One region of the Sulfitobacter sp. EE-36 genome, then DNA from elsewhere that is predicted to be linked to it. Evidence: riboswitches for the same ligand, from Rfam matches in the RefSeq annotation. Region 1 holds a riboswitch; the other holds the start of a gene.
The links. Region 1 has a riboswitch for thiamine pyrophosphate ahead of thiD (bifunctional hydroxymethylpyrimidine kinase/phosphomethylpyrimidine kinase). Riboswitches for the same ligand answer to the same signal wherever they lie in the genome.
Positions count from the first base shown of each region.

Region 2: linked by a shared signal. The riboswitch ahead of thiB (thiamine ABC transporter substrate binding subunit) and the one ahead of thiD (bifunctional hydroxymethylpyrimidine kinase/phosphomethylpyrimidine kinase) in region 1 are both predicted to bind thiamine pyrophosphate.

Region 1 covers NZ_CH959310.1:2,224,026-2,233,280, reverse strand. The annotation lists gene EE36_RS13370 (ArsJ-associated glyceraldehyde-3-phosphate dehydrogenase) at 1-676, shown strand, start outside; gene arsJ (organoarsenical effux MFS transporter ArsJ) at 673-1,926, shown strand; gene EE36_RS13360 (TRAP transporter fused permease subunit) at 1,963-3,900, opposite strand; gene EE36_RS13355 (TAXI family TRAP transporter solute-binding subunit) at 4,002-5,192, opposite strand; TPP riboswitch at 5,753-5,853, shown strand; gene thiD (bifunctional hydroxymethylpyrimidine kinase/phosphomethylpyrimidine kinase) at 5,921-6,727, shown strand; gene EE36_RS13345 (FAD-dependent oxidoreductase) at 6,724-7,719, shown strand; gene thiS (sulfur carrier protein ThiS) at 7,703-7,900, shown strand; gene EE36_RS13335 (thiazole synthase) at 7,902-8,675, shown strand; gene EE36_RS13330 (thiamine phosphate synthase) at 8,672-9,255, shown strand, end outside; gene EE36_RS13325 (ThiF family adenylyltransferase) at 9,247-9,255, shown strand, end outside.
Region 2 covers NZ_CH959310.1:1,009,044-1,018,298, forward strand. The annotation lists gene ade (adenine deaminase) at 1-412, opposite strand, end outside; gene EE36_RS07425 (glycosyltransferase family 4 protein) at 534-1,799, shown strand; gene EE36_RS07430 (SDR family oxidoreductase) at 1,812-2,666, shown strand; gene EE36_RS07435 (exopolysaccharide biosynthesis protein) at 2,681-3,265, shown strand; gene EE36_RS07440 (ATP-binding cassette domain-containing protein) at 3,266-3,958, opposite strand; gene EE36_RS07445 (thiamine/thiamine pyrophosphate ABC transporter permease ThiP) at 3,945-5,501, opposite strand; gene thiB (thiamine ABC transporter substrate binding subunit) at 5,477-6,454, opposite strand; TPP riboswitch at 6,489-6,588, opposite strand; gene aroC (chorismate synthase) at 6,681-7,781, shown strand; gene EE36_RS07460 (DMT family transporter) at 7,883-8,860, shown strand; gene EE36_RS07465 (cyclase family protein) at 8,972-9,255, shown strand, end outside.

The sequences.
Region 1 (9,255 bases):
AGCGGGCGTGAAAAAGGTCGTTGTCTCTGCCCCCGTCAAGGACGGGCCGACGGCGAATATCGTCTATGGCGTGAACGACGACACCTATGATCCAGCCACGCACAGCATCGTCACCGCGGCGAGCTGCACCACCAACTGCCTTGCCCCCGTCGTCAAAGTCCTGCTGGAAGGGATCGGGATCAAACACGGGTCGATCACCACGATCCATGACGTGACCAACACGCAAACCATCGTGGACCGCCCCGCCAAGGACATGCGCCGCGCCCGATCGGCGCTGACCAACCTGATCCCCACTACCACGGGGTCCGCCACGGCGATCACGCTGATCTATCCGGAGCTGACCGGCAAGCTGAACGGCCACGCCGTGCGGGTGCCCCTGCTGAATGCGTCGATCACCGATTGTGTGTTCGAGGTGGAGCGTGAGACGAGTGTGGAAGAGGTCAACGCCCTGTTCAAAACCGCCGCCGAGGGGCCGCTAAAGGGCATTCTGGGCTTTGAGGAACGCCCGCTTGTGTCGTCGGATTACACCAATGACACCCGCAGCGGGATCGTGGATGCGCCGTCGACGATGGTGGTGAATGGCACACAGGTCAAAATCTATGCGTGGTATGACAATGAAATGGGCTATGCGTACCGTCTGGTGGATGTGGCGCTGATGGTGGGCGGCAAGCTGTGACACGCCCTGCCGGTTTTACCGCCTATATCACTGTCACCGCCGCCTATTGGGCCTTTATGCTGACCGACGGCGCACTGCGGATGCTGGTGCTGCTGCATTTTCACACGCTCGGGTTCTCTCCGGTACAGTTGGCCTATCTGTTTGTGCTCTACGAGATCGCGGGCGTGGTCACCAACCTGTCGGCGGGCTGGATCGCGGCGCGCTTCGGGCTGACCTCGACGCTCTATGCCGGGCTGTCGTTGCAAGTGGTCGCGCTACTGGCACTAACACAGCTTGATCCGGCATGGAGCGTCGCCGCCTCGGTCGTCTTTGTCATGCTGGTGCAAGGGTTGTCAGGCGTAGCCAAGGATCTGGCCAAGATGAGCTCTAAATCCGCGGTCAAGCTGCTGGCCCCCACCGCGGGGGGCGGCCTGTTCCGCTGGGTCGCACTGCTCACCGGATCGAAGAACGCGGTCAAGGGCGCTGGCTTTCTGCTGGGTGCGGGGATGCTGGCGTTGCTGGGGTTTGTGCCGTCGACGCTGGTGATGGCCGCGATCCTGTTTGTGATCCTGATCGGCGTCATTATCGGTATGCCCGCGGGCCTGCCCGTGGGGCGCAAGGATGCCAAGTTCACCGAAGTCCTGTCCAAGAACCGCAATATCAACTGGCTCAGCGCCGCGCGGTTGTTTCTGTTCGGGGCGCGCGACGTGTGGTTTGTCGTGGGCATCCCGATCTATTTCTACGCCGTGCTCTCCGATGGCAGCGTCGAAAGCAAGCGGGAGGCTTTCTTTATGATCGGCAGCTTTATGGCGGTGTGGACGATCCTTTATGGGGCCGTGCAAGGCTGGGCCCCGAAGATACTGCGGGCCACAGGCCGGACCGAGGGCGACACGCTCGCGCAGGCCCGACACTGGAACCTTGCGCTGGTCGTCGTGCCTGCCGTGCTTGCCGCGCTGGTCAGGATCACGCCTGCCCCGTCCCCCGCGTTGACAGTCACGATTGTCATCGGTTTGCTGGTGTTCGGGGCGATTTTCGCGGTGAATTCGGCGCTTCATTCCTATCTGATCCTCAGCTTCACGGATGCAAAGCGGGTCACGATGGATGTGGGGTTCTACTATATGTCCAACGCGGCCGGTCGGTTGGTAGGCACGCTTTTGTCAGGCTTCACCTATCAACTGGGGGGGCTGGCGCTGTGCCTTGGCACCGCGGCGCTAATGCTGGCGCTGAGCGCCTTGGGGACGGCACAGCTGCGCCCCTCGCAAACGTCATGAACTGCGGCGCGCGGGGATGTCCCCGCGCGCCCAATCTTAAGGGACCGCAACCACGCCGTTGCGGTTGTCACGCCAGATCACCGCGACAAGCGCGGCCGAGGCGACACCCGCGATCAGCGTCGTCGTCAGCCCCGGAAAGCTGAAGGCAAAGCCCGCGATCCCCAGAGGCAGACGCAACCAGGGCCGCACCATACCGACGCCCAGCAGATAGCCCTCAAGCCCGCCGGACAGCAGCGTGATGCCGATGATGATCGACGGCAGCACATAGATCAGCGGCGTCAGATCGCCCTGCAGCACCAGCGCAGGCTGGAACAGGAAGAACAGCGGCACAAAGTAGATCACCACCCCCAACCGCATCGCGGTAAATGAGGTCAGCATCGGCTTGGCCCCCGCAATCGTCGCCGCCAGAAACGCCGCAGCCCCTACCGGAGGCGTGATCACCGACAGCATCGCGTAGTAGACGATGAAGAAGTGCACCGCGACCGTGTTCAACCCGCCGATTTCGATGATCGCGGGCGCCAGCGTCACCGCAAGGAAGATGTAGGCCACAATCGCAAGCCCCGCCATGCCCATGATAAAGCAGGCCAAAACCCCAAGCGCGATCACGAGATAGACGTTATCCCCGCCCAAAGCGACCAGCCCCGAGGTCATCGACCCTGTCACACCGGTGATCGTCAAGGCGCTGACCACAAAGGCGATCGGCAGGATGATCGCTGCGGTCTGTGTGACCAGCGTACCCACCTGACGCAGGGTTTCAAAAATGCGCGCAGGTGTCATCATGGTCTCGCGTTGCAGGAAGCTCAACGCGATCATCAGCGCACTGGCGTACCACGGGGCGTAATACTCCCACCGCATATACAGCAGGCCCCAGACCAGAAAGATCATGACCAGCAGGAAGGGCCAGCCGCGCTTCATGACCTCGCGGGCCGAGGGCAGGTTTTCGGGTTTCATCCCCACCAGCCCCTTGCGCGCGGCATAGGCGTCGACTTGCAGGATCAGACCAAAGTAGAACAGCGCCGACGGCAGGATAGCGGCCACCATCACGGTCGCGTAGTCCACACCGATGGTGATCGCCATGACAAAGGCAATCGCCCCCATCACCGGCGGCATCACCACCCCGCCGGTCGAGGCACAGGCCTCGATCGCGCCAGCGTAATGGGGCGGGTAGCCGACCTTTTTCATGGTCGGAATGGTGATCGACCCGGTGCCCGCGATGTTCGAGAAAATCGACCCCGACAGCGACCCGAAAAAGGCGCTGGCCACGATCGATACTTTCGCTGGACCGCCGCGGTACTTGCCAAAGCCCGCATTGGCCAGATCGATAAAGAACTGCCCCGCCCCCGTAGCGATTAGCACACCCGCAAAGACCAGAAAGCCCAGCACGATCTCGGCCACGATCTTGGTGGTGATGCCCATCAACCCTTCGGTGCGGAACACATGCGCCTCGATCATGCGTTCAAACGTATAGGGGATGCCCATCAGCAAACCGGGGAAGTAATCGGCCACCAACGGATACAGCCCCAGCACCAGCACCACGAGCAAGAAAGGGATGCCCCCCGACCGGCGCGCGATTTCAAGCATCAGCAGCCAAAGCACGACGCCCGCGTAAAAATTGGTCCAACCCGCCTGCACGATCTCCCATGCATACATGGAAAACCACATGCAGATGCCAAAGCCCGCGGCGGCCGCCACGATGTCATAGATCGGCACATGGGTGTGCGATTTCACCGCTGGCAGCGCGATGAACGCCGCCGCAAGGAAGGTGCCGATGAAGACCCAGTAATACTGCCCCTCGATCAGACGCCGCCCGCCGATGGGAACGCCGAATACATAGGCCAGCCCCATCCCGAGGCCAAAGGTACACAGCAGCACAAAAGCGATGCTGGTGAACGAGAATAATCCCCCCAGTCGCGTCGTCTCGGACGAGGGTTCGACAGCCGTTTCAGCCGCCGGAGGGTGTTGTGTTGCTGACATGGATGATCCTGAAAATAAGGGCGCTGTGGCAGTGTCTTAGGAGGACGGAGCACGCTGTGCTCCGCCCTGTCTTATGCCGTCGATGACGGTCCGGCGCGGCGTTACAGACGCGAGCGGAACGGCTCCAGCCCGTCGGTGTGCTTGGCCAGAATGTCGAGATACTCCTGGTTCTCGAAATTCATCTCGACGCCCTGCTCCATCGCCTCTTTCATGCCGGCGTTGCGTGCCGCGACCCACGCGTCCATCTTCTCGATGGCCTCGTTGTTCCAGGCATCGTCTTCTTCGGTCCACGCCCCGATTTCACGCAGGTATTTCACCGTGCCTTCGTGCACAGGGATCGGGTTGGCATCCAGGAAGTTGCGGAAATGCTCCAGCGACATGCGGGTCGCCAGCGCGTGCGATCCTTTGTAGTTGTCGTGGGATTCATTCATCCACTTCGCCATGTTATAGACGAAATCTTCTTCTGCGGTGACCGGCACGGCATAGACGAAGTTCGACGTCATGGACTCGACACCTTTGGCGGTGCTCACCCCCATAGAGATGGTCGAGGGGATCGTCATGGGGCGGTAGCTGAGGTAGCCGTCCCAGCCTTCTTTGTTGGCGGGATCCATCGGCAGCCAGCGGATGCTGCCCGGTGCGCCTTCCATTTCGGACAGGACGGAAGAGATCGGCGAGCAATAGGCCACATCGGACTTCCCCTCGACAACCGAACGACAGTTTTCACCGTAGCTGGAGGCCGGGACGAATTCGATCTTTTCCTGTGCTTCTTCGGGCGTCATGCCGATAAAGGCAGGCAGGGCCTGTGTGATCGCAGAGACAATCGCGGGCGAGAACACCCCCGAGGTGACGCGCACGCCGCCTTTGCCAATATCTTCAAGGCTTTGCAGATCGGAATCGCCAGCCACAACAAAGCCCCAAGGCGTGTCGTTATGGTGCCACAAGATCCGCTGCGGCATGGGTTTCGCCGAGGCATAGCCGCCGACCCCTTCCGCTTGCAACGCCATTTCCGACGCGGAAACCGACGCGATCGCGATGTCTTCGCGGTCGGTCAAACGTTTGTAGCGCATGGGCTCGCTGTCTTCGGGAACGATCCGCACGGTGGTGCCGGTTTCTTTTTGCAACGCAGGCCCCCAACCGTTGGTCGAGGCAAAGCTGCCTGTCGACGTGCCCGGCGTGGCAATCACGAGCATGCGCGGCCACTCATACTCCTGCGCCATCGCGACGCCCGAAAGCGCCATGGATACCGCAAAGGACCCGACAGCGGCCTTGGCAAAACGTGTCATATTCTTCATGTGGTCTCTCTCCCTGTTGTACATCTTTGGATTGTTCGGGATCGCAGGATCACAGGCACCGCAAAAACTACGGATGCCCATGCGCAGGACGCAGATGTGATCTTTGCAGATGTCACGCAGCACCTCCCAATGCTTGTCGCGACGCGTCCGGAATGACCCGTAAAACGGGCCAGAAAACGCATCCTCCCGAGTGTCGGCCCCCTCCTCCCGAGGGTATCCGACTCAATCTGTCAATCAGCCTAGGGGCAAGATATTTCGATGCCAATACCGCAGAACAGAACTTGATACCGCAGCCACGCGGGGTCTTTGCGCGATCACCCCTAGTTTGCTGATGCCAAAGGGTTAACACCGCAGAATATGGGAAATGTGACGTTACGTTGCTTTGGGTTACGAGGCGTTGTTTCGACTGACAAGCGTCAGGAGGGCTGTCCAAACCGCGCCCGTTTTGCCCAAAATTGCGCCACCTTTGGTTGAATATTTTGCGGCTTGCACCGTTTGCCGAACTTGGCTACGCCTAAAGCAACGACGCTGCACGCCCCCACGGGCGCCGCAGTTCCAACATCTATCCGTCGGGGTGCCCTAGGCGGCTGAGAGGTGCGTGCACCGACCCGTCGAACCTGATCCGGGCAATACCGGCGTAGGGAACGGGTATCTTTGTGCAACGGCCTTGGGTCCACGCCACAAAGCTCATTCTTGCGTCTGCTTGCCCACCACCGAAAGGCGAGCATGTGACCAAGACGACCCCCATTTCCCTGACCATCGCCGGATCCGACAGCGGCGGTGGTGCCGGCATTCAGGCCGATATCAAGGCGATGTCGGCCAATGGTGTCTATGCCGCCAGCGTGATCACCGCCGTGACCGCGCAGAACACGCGCAGCGTCAGCGCGGTACACGAGATCCCCGCCCCCATCGTCGCGGCCCAGATCAATGCGGTGCTGTCCGATCTTTCGGTGCAGTCGATCAAACTGGGCATGTTGTTTTCTCCGCAGATTATTCAGGCGGTGGCATCTGCGCTGTCCGCGTTTCGGGGGGCCATCGTGGTCGATCCGGTGATGATCGCAAAATTCGGCGATGCGCTGTTGCAAGAAGACGCCGTCGCAGCGCTGATCGCGGATATCCTGCCGCGCGCCGATCTGCTGACCCCCAACCTGCCCGAAGCCGCCCGCCTGTTGAACCAGCCCGAGGCTGACAGCGCCGACCAGATGGTCACGCAGGCCCGCGCGTTGCTAAAGATGGGGCCGAAGGCGGTGCTGATGAAGGGCGGCCATAGCGCGGGCAATATCTGTAGCGACGCACTGGTCACCGCAGAGCGTGTCACATGGCTCAGCGCGCCGCGCATCGACACGCGCAATACCCACGGGACGGGATGCACCTACGCCGCGGCCATCGCTGCGGGGCTGGCCCACGGCAAACCCCTTGGCGCGGCGGTACAGGCCGCCCATGACTATCTGCACCGCGCCATCATCGCCGCCGATCAACTTGATATCGGCACGGGCCACGGGCCGGTGCATCACTTCCACGCGGTCTGGTCATGACGCAGGTCACCATCATCGGCGCGGGCGTCGCGGGGCTGTGTATCGCGCGTGTCTTGCTGGATCGCGGGATGCGCGTGCATCTGATCGACCGAGCCCGCCAGCCCGGTCCGCAAGGGTGTTCTTGGTGGGCTGGCGGCATGCTCGCCCCGTTTTGCGAAGGTGAAAGCGCCGAGGAACCCGTGATCCGGCTGGGCCAAAGGGCGGCGGATTGGTGGGGGCAGCGCACCACATCGCTGCACCGACGCGGGTCGCTTGTGATCTCTCCGGCGCGGGACAGCAGCGATCTGACCCGCTTTGCCCGCCGCACGACAAGCCACCAAACCCTGACCGGCGCAGAGATCGCGGCGCTTGAACCCGACTTGGGCGACCGCTTTGCCAAAGGGCTCTATTTCCAGACCGAGGCCCACCTGTCGCCCCGCATTGCGCTGGCAGAGCTGTGGCGCGGGCTGGTGGCCGATGGGGCCAGTTTCGAACAGGGCGAGGCCGCCCCCGAAGCGCTGGCGCAAGGCGGCCTCGTCGTTGATTGCCGCGGTTATCACGCGCGCGCCGATCTGCCTGATTTGCGCGGGGTGAAGGGGGAAATGGCGCTGCTGTCCTGCCCCGATATCGAGATTACCCGCCCCATCCGCGTGCTGCACCCACGTGTGCCGATCTACCTCGTGCCGCGCGGTGACGGGATCTACATGCTCGGCGCCACAATGGTCGAAGGCCGCGCCGGTGCCCATGCCAGCGTGCGGTCCGTGCTTGAACTGCTGAGCGCGGCCTACGCACTGTCCCCCGCCTTTGGCGAGGCCGAGATCCTAGAGATCGGCGTCGACAGCCGCCCCGCCTTCCCCGACAACCTGCCGCGCATCGAACGGCAGGGCAATCTGATCCGCGCCAACGGTCTGTATCGCCACGGTTTCCTGCTCGCTCCCGCGCTGGCGACCATGGTGGCTGACCTGATCCTTGACGCCAAAACACCGGAGATTTTTCATGAAACTACAGCTTAACGGTGCCCCGCTCGACAGCGACGCGCCCACGCTTGCCGCCCTGCTAGAGGCCGAAGGATTCGGCGGCGCGAAAGTCGCTACCGCCGTCAACGGCAGCTTTATCCCCGCCAGCCTGCGGGCCAGCCACCCCCTGTCCTCCGGCGACAGCATCGAAGTCCTCGCCCCCATGCAGGGAGGCTGAGATGCGCCCATTTTACGGAGAAACCCTTGCCAATGGTCTGATGCTGGGCACCGCGCAATACCCCTCGCCCAAGGTGCTGTCAGACGCCTTTGCGCGCAGCGGCGCGGCGGTGGCGACGGTATCGCTGCGGCGCGAAAGCGGACGGGATCGCGCCGGTCAGGACTTCTGGGAACTGATCCGCGCGCTAGACGTCCATGTACTGCCCAACACCGCCGGATGTCACAGCGTCAAAGAGGCCGTCACCACCGCCCATATGGCCCGCGAGGTGTTCGACACACGCTGGATCAAGCTCGAGGTCATCGGCGAGGAGGACACGTTGCAGCCCGATGTCTTCGGTCTGGTCGAGGCCGCCCGCATCCTGAGCGAGGACGGGTTTCAGGTTTTTCCCTACACCACCGAAGACCTTGTAGTCGCGGATAGATTGCTGCGGGCGGGCTGCGAGGTGCTGATGCCCTGGGGCGCGCCCATCGGGTCGGGGATGGGGCTGAACAACCTTTTCGGGCTGCGCGCCATGCGGGCGCATTTTCCTGATGTGCCGCTGGTGATCGACGCGGGCATCGGCCTGCCCTCACACGCCGCACAGGCGATGGAGCTGGGGTTTGACGCGGTGCTGCTGAACACCGCTGTCGCCAAAGCCGGTGATCCCGCCGCCATGGCCGAGGCCTTTGCCACCGCGATCCGCGCCGGACAGCTTGCCGCCGAGGCGGACCCGATGCCGCCCCGCGATATGGCCGCGCCCTCTACCCCCCTGATCGGAAAGGCGTTTCTGGAATGACCCTGGACCGTTTCTACCCGATCTTCGACAGCGCCGCCTGGTTGGAGCGGCTGGTGCCCCTTGGCATCAAACTGGTGCAACTGCGGATCAAGGACATGCCCGCCCCTGCCCTGCGACGCGACATCCGGCAGGCCAAGGCGCTCTGCGCCAAGCATGACTGTACCCTCGTGATCAACGATCACTGGCGTATCGCGCTCGACGAAGGGTGTGATTTTATCCATCTGGGACAAGAGGATTTGGACAGCGCCGACCTAAACGCCATCCGCAATGCGGGCGCACGTCTGGGCATTAGTACCCACGACAAGGTCGAACTGACCCGCGCCCTGGACCTGCGCCCCGATTATATCGCCCTCGGCCCGATCTACCCGACGATCCTGAAGCAGATGAAGTGGCACGCGCAGGGGCTGGACCGTCTGCGCGACTGGCGTGAACGGGTGGGGCAGACCCCGCTTGTGGCCATCGGTGGCATGTCGGTCGACCGCGCGGCGGGTGCCTTTGACGCCGGTGCCGATTGCGTCGCGGCGGTGACCGACATCACCCTGAACCCCTCGCCCGAGGATCGCGTCACCGCATGGCTGGG
Region 2 (9,255 bases), 1.2 Mb from region 1:
GGGCTTCGTCATGCATCATGCGCACGCCTTCCAGCCCCAGCACATTGGCGATCTCATGCGGGTCGGTGAACATCGACGTGGTGCCATGGGGGATCACGGCGCGGGCAAATTCCGCCGGTGTCAGCATGCCGCTTTCGATGTGCATATGCCCGTCACACAGGCCGGGGATCATATAGCGGCCCTTTGCCTCGATCACCTTGGTCGTGTCGCCTTTGCAATGGCTGGCGTCCGGCCCGACAAAGGCAATGCGCCCCGCCTTGATCGCGATATCATGGTCCGGCAGGGTTTCGCGCGTGTGCACGTTGACCCAGATACCGCCGGTGATAATCGTATCCGCAGCACTGCGTCCTGCCGCAACAGCGACCAGTTGATCGGCCACATCGGGCCACGAGGGGAATGTGTGTTCTTTCATACCTGACGTTGACACGAAGATCGCCCGAGGTTCAAGCCAGAGCCGTCCAGCGCCGTGGCGTTTGCACTGTCCGTGCTGACTGGGCTAACTGTCTGCAACCGACAGGACATAAGGCGACCCCATGAAGATCATGTTTGTGCACCAGAATATGCCCGGCCAATACCGCGAGCTGGTGCAATGGCTGGCCGATCAACGCACACACCAGATCTATTTCCTGACCCAACGCAAAAATCCGCCCCGTTTTGATGGCGTCGAGACACGGGTCTACAAGGCGCATCACAGACCGGCAGAGACTGCCTATGGGCTGTCGAAGAACTGGGAGGAATCGACTGGCAACGGCTTGGGGGCCGCCCGCGCGGCCAAACAGATCGAGACCCGCGAAGGGTTCAAGCCGGATATCGTGGTGGGGCATGTGGGCTGGGGGGAGCTGACGTTTTTCAAGCAGATCTGGCCCGATGTCCCGATCATCGGCTTCTTCGAGTATTACTACAGCGATACCGGCGGCCCTGTGGGGTTCGACCCCGAAGACCCGGTGACCGAGAATACCCCGTTTCTGTTGCACGCGCGCAATGCCGTGCCGCTGGCCAATATCGAAACTGTCGATGTCGGGCTCAGCCCGACCTACTGGCAGCGCGACCGTTTTCCGCAAAGCTTTCACCGCAAGCTCTATGTCTGTCACGACGGGATACGCACGGACCAGCTGCGCCCCGATCCGGCGGTGACGCTCAAGCTGGGGCGGATGGATCGCGCCCTGACCAAGGATGACGAGGTGCTGACCTTTGTGTCGCGCAACCTTGAACGCACGCGGGGTTTTCATGTGTTCATGCGCGCATTGCCACGCATTCTGAAGCAACGCCCCGATGCGCGGGTGTTGGTGGTAGGGGGCAACGACACCTCTTATGGCGGCAAAAGCAAACACCCCGGGGGTCTGCGCGCCGAGATGGAGGCAGAGGTAGGCAAGCACGTCGATTGGTCACGGGTGCATTTTCTGGGCAAGCTGTCCTACGAGGACTACCAGAAGGTTATTCAGATCAGCCGCTGCCACCTTTATCTGACCATGCCATTTGTGCTGTCGTGGTCCCTGCTCGAGGCGATGGCGATGGGCGCGACGATTGTCGGCTCTGACGTGGCCCCCGTGCGCGAGGCGATTACCCACGGCGAAACCGGTCTGCTATGCGATTTCTTCGATCCCGACGCGCTGGGCGATCAGGTGGCGGATGTGCTGGGCAATCCGGCGGCCTATGCGCATCTGGGGCCTGCGGCGCGGGCGCATGTGGTCCAGACGTACGACTTCCTGACCAAATGCCTGCCGGAACATATCGCGCAGATGAATGCATTGGTCCCCGAAGGGCAGCGGATCGCCTTGCCCCGGACCGCCACCACATAGAAAGGACGCCTCATGGAGAAAACGCTGCTGTCGATTGGGCATGGCTTTAGCGCGCGCGCCCTTGCCGCACGGCTGGTGCCGCAGGGCTGGCGCATCATCGGCACCACGCGCAGCCCCGACAAGGCAGATGCCATCGCGGACACAGGCGTTGAACCCGTCGTCTGGCCGGGGGCCGATCTGGGGGCGTTGATCGCGCAGTTTCCCAATGTGCTCGTCTCGGCCGGACCGGACAGCGCAGGCGATCCGGTTTTGAATGCGGTCGAGGATGCGGTCATTCGCGCCGCGCCCGATCTGCGGTGGGTCGGCTACCTGTCGACAACAGGGGTTTACGGTGACCACGACGGCAATTGGGTGGACGAGGACACGCCGCTGACACCATCGACCAAGCGCGGACGCGCCCGTGTCACGGCAGAGGCACGGTGGCAGGCGATCCCCGATCTGCCGCTGCATATCTTTCGCCTCGCAGGCATCTATGGCCCCGGACGCGGCCCCTTTGCCAAGGTGCGGGCCGGAACGGCGCGGCGGATCATCAAGCAGGGGCAGGTCTTCTCTCGGATCCATGTCGAGGATATTGCCCAAGCGCTTGAGCTGTCCTTGCAGCGGCCCGACCCGGGCGCGGTCTATAATCTGTGCGACGATGACCCCGCGCCGCCGCAAGACGTGATCGCCCACGCGGCAGCGCTGCTTGGCCTGCCCGTGCCCCCCGCGATCCCCTTTGATCAGGCCGATATGACCCCCATGGCCCGCAGCTTTTACGCGGAAAGCAAGAAGGTTCGGAACGACCGTATCAAGCAGGCGTTAGGCTGGGCACCGCAGTTCCCCACCTATCGGGCCGGGCTGGCGGCATTGCTTGCACAAGACAGCTGACCTTTGGGGGGTATATGCACAATATCGAGGAGCGTAGCCTCACCCATCTGCTGGACGGGATGGAACAAGCGGCCAGCCGCGAGACGGTCACGATCAACGATGTGCTGAACGAATTCGGAGAGCGGTCCCTGCTCCCGTTCATTCTGCTGGCCGCGCTGCTGTTGGTGTCGCCGCTGTCCGGTGTCTTTGGTGTGTCCAGTTTCATGGCGATGGTGATCATCGTGCTGTCGGCGCAGGCGGTCTATGGGCGCAAACGTCTGTGGTTGCCGCAGTTCCTGCTGCGCCGGGAGGTCAAGTCATCCCGATTGCTGTTCTGCGTGCGGTGGCTGCGCAAGCCCGCGGCGTTTTTTGATCGCCACTCGGGCAAAAGGCTCCAGTTTCTGACGACAGGCCCGATGCGTCTGCTGACGTTGGTGACCTGCGTGATCCTGCCTGTGGGTTGGCCCTTGCTTGAATTCGTGCCCTTCGCGTCGTCCTTCGGGGGCGGGACGGTGGCGCTGTTTGCCTTTGGTCTGTTCACCCGCGACGGGCTTTATGTGCTGCTGGGGTATCTGACAATCCTGCTGACATCGCTGACCTTTTACGCCGTTATTTTCTGATTACCCCAGATAGGCGCGCAGCGCGTCGGGCGGGTTGTCCATCAGCGCTGCGGCAGGCTGCGGCGGATGTGCAGTGCCAGCTTCGACAAAGATCACCTGATCCGCGATGCGGCGCACGTCCTCGGGGGCGTGGGTGACCATGATCAACGCGGCTTTGGTCTCTGCGGCGAGGGCGGCCACCAGATCCAGCATGTCGTTGCGCAGGGCGGGGCCAAGTGCGGCAAAGGGTTCGTCGAGCAGCACAAGCGGACGGGCTTGTACCAGCACCCGTGCGAGGGCCACACGGCTTTGCTGCCCGCCGGAAAGCTCGGCAGGTTTGCGGGCAGCCATCCCCTGCAGCCCGACGCGATCAAGCGCCTCGTGTACACGGGTTTGGTCCGCGGTGCCGAGCCGCAGGTCGGGGCGCAGCCCCAGCCCCACATTCTGCATCACGCTGAGATGGGGAAAGAGGTTGTTGTCCTGAAAAAGCATCGTCATCGGCCGTGCACCGGGGGCGGCTTGGGTGATGTCTTTGCCCTGCCACAGCAGCCTGCCGGACCTGAGCGGAATGAACCCGCAAAGCGCCCCCAGCAGGGTGGATTTTCCCGCACCCGAGGGGCCGATCACCGCATAGGTCTGCGCGGGCGCAAGGGTCAGGTCGGCGTGCAGGGTAAAGCTGCCTTGGGTGATCTGTGCGGTCTCAAGCGTCAGCATGCCAGCGCCCTCCCTTGTCGAATATCCAGAAAATCCCAAGCGACAGCGCCAGCAGGATCAGGGCCGCACCGGCCGCGGCCTCCATCCGGTAGGCCCCCATCAACCGGTACATCTGCAGTGGCAGGGTGGCACTGTCGGGGTCGGCGAACAAGGCGATGACCCCCAGATCCCCCATCGACAGGGCGCCGGTCAGCCCCGCGGCAAAGCCGATCTGCGGGCGCAAGCGTGGCAGGATCAGCCAGCGCCAAAGCGGCCATCCACTCAGCCCCAGCATCTGCGCCTGCCGGCCATAGATCTGCACCGTGTCGCGCAGGCGGGGCACCAGAATACGCAGGGCGAAGGGCAGGGCCATCAGCGCATTGACCAGCGCCGTGACGGGCAGGGCCAGCGCAAAGGGGCTGGCGACAGGGTTGATCAGAATGAACCAGCCGGTGCCGATCATCAGCGGAGAGGCGGCTAGACCCAAGAGGCCCACGGCCTCTACCCCGCCGCGGGCGCGGGTCGCGATCCATCCGGCAAGGGGCAGGGCCAAGGCCAGCAAGACCACCACGCTAATCAGTGCCACGGTGAGTGAGGTGCCCGCCGCCTGCCACACGCTGGCGGGCATTTGCGGCAGGCCGATCACCCCGCGCAGCACGACCGAGGTCAGGGGCAGCAGCAGAAACCCCGCCGCCAACGTGATGAACAGCGCGTCGAGCCACCGTTGCAGCCCACCACGTGCGTCCCAGCGGTGCAGGGGTCGGTCCTGCCCGCCGCCCAGACTGATCGCGGGGATGATCCACAGCGCCAGCGCGGCGGTGCTGCCCGCAAGCCCAAGCTGCACCAGCGACAGCAGCGCTGCACGGTTCAGGTCAAAGTCGAAACGGAACGCCTGATAGATCGCAAGCTCGATCGTCGTGGCGCGGGGGCCGCCGCCGAGGGTCAGCGCGACGGCAAAGCTGGTCAGGCAGATCACAAAGATCAACGCTGCGGTGCCGGGCAGGATTTGCCGCAGGAGGGGAAGCTCGATGCTGCGGAATACCGCGCGCGGGGTCAGGCCAAGCTGTGCGGCCAGCCGGAACCGTTCCGCGGGCACGGTCTGCCACGCCTGCAACAACAGCCGCGTGGCCAGCGGGAGGTTAAAAAAGATATGCGCCAGCACCACGCCGTGCAGCCCGTAGATCGTGATGCCGGGCAATCCGACCGCCGCCAGCGCCGCATTGAGCCAGCCCGCGCGGCCAAAGACCGCAAGCACCCCGAGCACGGCGACAATCACCGGCAGGATGAACGGTGCCCCCAGCAGCGTGACCAGCAGCCCGCGCCCGACAAAGCGCCGTCGCGCCAAGGCGCGGGCGACAGGGATTGCCAGCATGGTAGACAGCAGGGCGGAAAGCGCGGCCTGTAGCACGGTGAACCGGATCGCGGACCAATCGGCCGGGCCAAGCCCGCTGCCGAACTCGGCCCGCCACAGCACGGCCCCCACCGCAGCAAGGATCAGCGCCGCAACCAGAACGGCGGCGCTGATGCCGGATTTCGTGCTTATTGCGACAGTGCGGAGAGCCATTCGGCCAATGCTTCCTCGCGCAGGGCGGGCACGTCATCGTTCGGGATCAGCAGCGCCTTGCCCGGTTCGATCAACTGCTCAAAGCCTTCGGGCAGCCCGCCTTGGGGCGTGACGGCGGGGTACATCCAGTTGGTCGTGGGCAGCACCGATTGCGCCGCGTCCGATACCATGAACTGCATGAACTGATCGGCCAGCTCGGGCTGGTCGCTGCCCGCCAGTTTGCCGACCACTTCGATCTGCATGTAGTGGCCTTCGTCAAAGGCGGCGGCGGCTTTGGTCGCGTCCTCTTCGGCGATCAGGTGGTAAGCGGGGGATGTGGTATAGCTCAGCACCATGTCGGCTTCGCCCTCAAGAAACAGGCCGTAGGCTTCGGACCAGCCCTTGGTCACGGTCACGACGTTATCCGCCAGACCTTCCCAGATCGCAGGGGCCTCGTCGCCATAAGCGTCCTTGACCCACATCAGCAGGCCCAGACCGGGGGTAGAGGACCGCGGGTCCTGGATCACGATCTTGAGGTCACTGTCGGCCAGCGCGCGGAAATTCGCGGGCGGGGTCAGATCAGCGTTATGGACAAAGGCGAAATAGCCCCAGTCATAGGGGGCAAAGCTGTCATCCTCCCATGTGACCGGCAGGTCATAATCCGCGTTCACTGTGGCGGGCGCGAACAGCCCTGTTTCCTTGGCCCCCGCGATCAGGCTGGTATCAAGCCCCAGCACCAGATCGGCGTCAGACCGCGCGCCTTCCAGCTTGAGCCGCGCCAGCAGCGCCGCGCCATCGCCCATGCCGACGAATTTCAGATCGCAGGCGCATTCGGCCTCGAAGGCCGCTTCGATCACGGGGCCGGGGCCCCATTCGGCGACAAAGCTGTCGTAGGTATAGACCACCAGTTCGGGCGTATCGGCCCATGCTTGCGTGGCGAAAAGCGTGGTGGCAGCAAGTGTAAGATACTTCATGGCATCCTCCAAAATGCGGCGTCAGAAAGCGTTGGAGGTGTATCCAGACCTTCCCTCCGCCGGTGTTAACCGGTTCAGGTTCAACGGGTCCGTGCGCGCACATCTCAGCCTGTCAGGCCCCCCGAGGTATCTTATCGGTAGAACGCCTGTCGCCCGCGCGCAAGGTGAAACCCCTTGAGGCATGGTGCAGCCCCCGTTAAGGATCACCGCCAAAGGAGCACCGCCCATGTCGATCAACAGCTTTGGCCATCTTTTCCGCGTGACCACCTGGGGCGAAAGCCACGGGCCTGCTTTGGGGGCCACGGTGGACGGCTGCCCTCCCGGTGTGACGATCACCGAAGAGATGATCCAGCACTGGATGGACAAGCGCAAACCCGGCCAGAACAAATACACCACGCAGCGCCGCGAGGCGGATGAGGTGCGGATCTTGTCGGGCGTGTTCGAAGGCGTCACCACCGGCACGCCGATCCAGCTGATGATCGAGAACACCGACCAGCGGTCAAAGGACTACGGCGACATCAAGGACAAGTTCCGCCCCGGTCACGCCGACATCACCTATTTCCAGAAATACGGCATCCGCGATTATCGCGGGGGCGGGCGGTCCTCGGCACGTGAAACCGCGTCGCGTGTGGCGGCGGGTGGCCTTGCGCGCGAAGCGATCAAGGCGATTGCGCCGAATGTGCAGATCACCGGCTACATGGTGCAGATGGGCCCGCACAAGATCGACCGCGATGCCTTCGATTGGGACCAGATCGAACAGAACCCGTTCTGGGTGCCCGACGCCAAAGCGGCAGAAGAGTGGGCGGCGTATCTGGACGGTCTGCGTAAATCCGGATCCTCCGTCGGTGCGATCATCGAGGTGACAGCGCGCGGCGTGCCCGCGGGTCTTGGCGCGCCGGTCTATGGCAAGCTCGACACCGATCTTGCCGCCGCGATGATGAGCATCAACGCCGTCAAAGGCGTGGAGATCGGCGAAGGCATGTCCGCCGCCATGCTGACCGGAGAGCTGAACGCGGACGAGATCAGCATGGGCCCCGACGGCCCTGTCTATTCGTCAAACCACGCGGGCGGTATTTTGGGCGGCATCAGCACCGGTCAGGACATCGTGCTGCGTTTTGCGGTCAAGCCGACGTCAAGCATCCTGACCACACGCAAGACAATCACCAAGACCGGCGAAGACACAGAGATCATTACCAAAGGCCGCCATGACCCTTGCGTTGGCATCCGCGCCGTGCCGGTGGGCGAAGCGATGATGGCCTGCGTCCTGCTTGACCATATGCTGTTGCACCGCGGTCAGGTCGGCGAAAACCGCGGCATCATCGGCTAAGTCGCGCGGAACGCTTGGATTTTCCGCATGTTGGCGGGAATACGACGTGCAAGTTGACGCGGGGTCTTGCAACTTGAAACCTGCAGGCGCAAGCATGCGCCATGCAAAGCACCACGACAGAGCACCGCCCCGGCCGGGCCATCGCCCTTAAACTGGGGGCGGTCTTTCTGTTCTCGGTCATGGCGGCCCTCATCAAGATCGCGACGGCCACCGTGCCCGCCGCCCAGGCCGTGTTCTACCGGTCGTTCTTTGCCTTCCCGATGATCATCCTGTGGCTATGGCAAAGCGGCGACCTGCGCGACGGGCTGAAGCCAAGCAATCTGATGGGCCACGTCTGGCGCGGCGTTTTCGGGACCACGGCGATGGCGCTGACCTTTGCCGGGCTTAGCCTGCTGCCCCTGCCAGAGGTCACCGCGATCGGCTATGCCACGCCGCTTTTCACGGTAATCTTCGCCGCGATATTCCTGGGCGAACAGGTGCGTGTGTTCCGACTGTCTGCGGTGGCCGTGGGGCTGATCGGCGTGCTGATCGTTCTGTATCCCCGCTTTACCGTAGGCGGGGATAGTGTGTCGCAGCTTGCCATGCTGGGGGCGATGATGGTGGTTGCCGCGTCGATCATGCGCGCGCTTGTCCAGATCCACGTGCGCCGATTGGTGCAAACCGACAGCACGGCGGCCATCGTGTTCTATTTCTCGCTCACCGCGACCTGCCTGTCGTTCCTCACGCTGCCCGCAGGCATGGTGATCAACTGGGAGCCGCTTTGGTGGGTGAACCCCGGTTGGCAAGTCTCGGCGCTGTTGATCCTGTCGGGCATGATCGGCGGGGTATCACAGATCATGATCACGGCCTCTTACCGGTTTGGCCCGGTGTCGATGCTCGCCCCGTTCGACTATGCCTCTATGCTGTTCGCGGTGATGATCGGCTGGGTGCTTTTCAGCGAAATCCCGACGCCTGCGATCCTGATCGGTGCGGGTCTGGTCATCGCCGGCGGTGCCGCGATCATCTGGCGGGAACGGCAGTTGGGGCTGGATCGGTCCAAATCCAAGGCCAGCAGCACGCCACAGGGGACGCCCAGCTGACCGGTTGAAATTACGTGCCATGATTGAATTTCATGTTAGCCTAACCCTCTGGGGTGTGGAGCCGCGGGTATCCCGTCGGTGCTGCACCCTGTTTTCTGGGAGGGAAGAAAGATGAAATTTACCAAGATTATCGCAACTGCCTTGTCCATCGGTGTCGGGGCATCTGCCGCATGGGCGCAAGACTGTGACCATTCGCATTGGGGCCCTGACGACCAGCTGGGATCGGCGAACCTGATCTCGACTGAGCGCACGTTGGAGGCCGCCAAGCTGATCAAGCAGGGCAAATCGATGCCGCTCGGGATCGTGATCGGGCCGGATACACCTGCCTTCCCGCCCCGTTCGCTGAGCCTTCAGGTCGTTCAGCCGAACCAGCACGGCGGCCAAAAGCTGTCGTC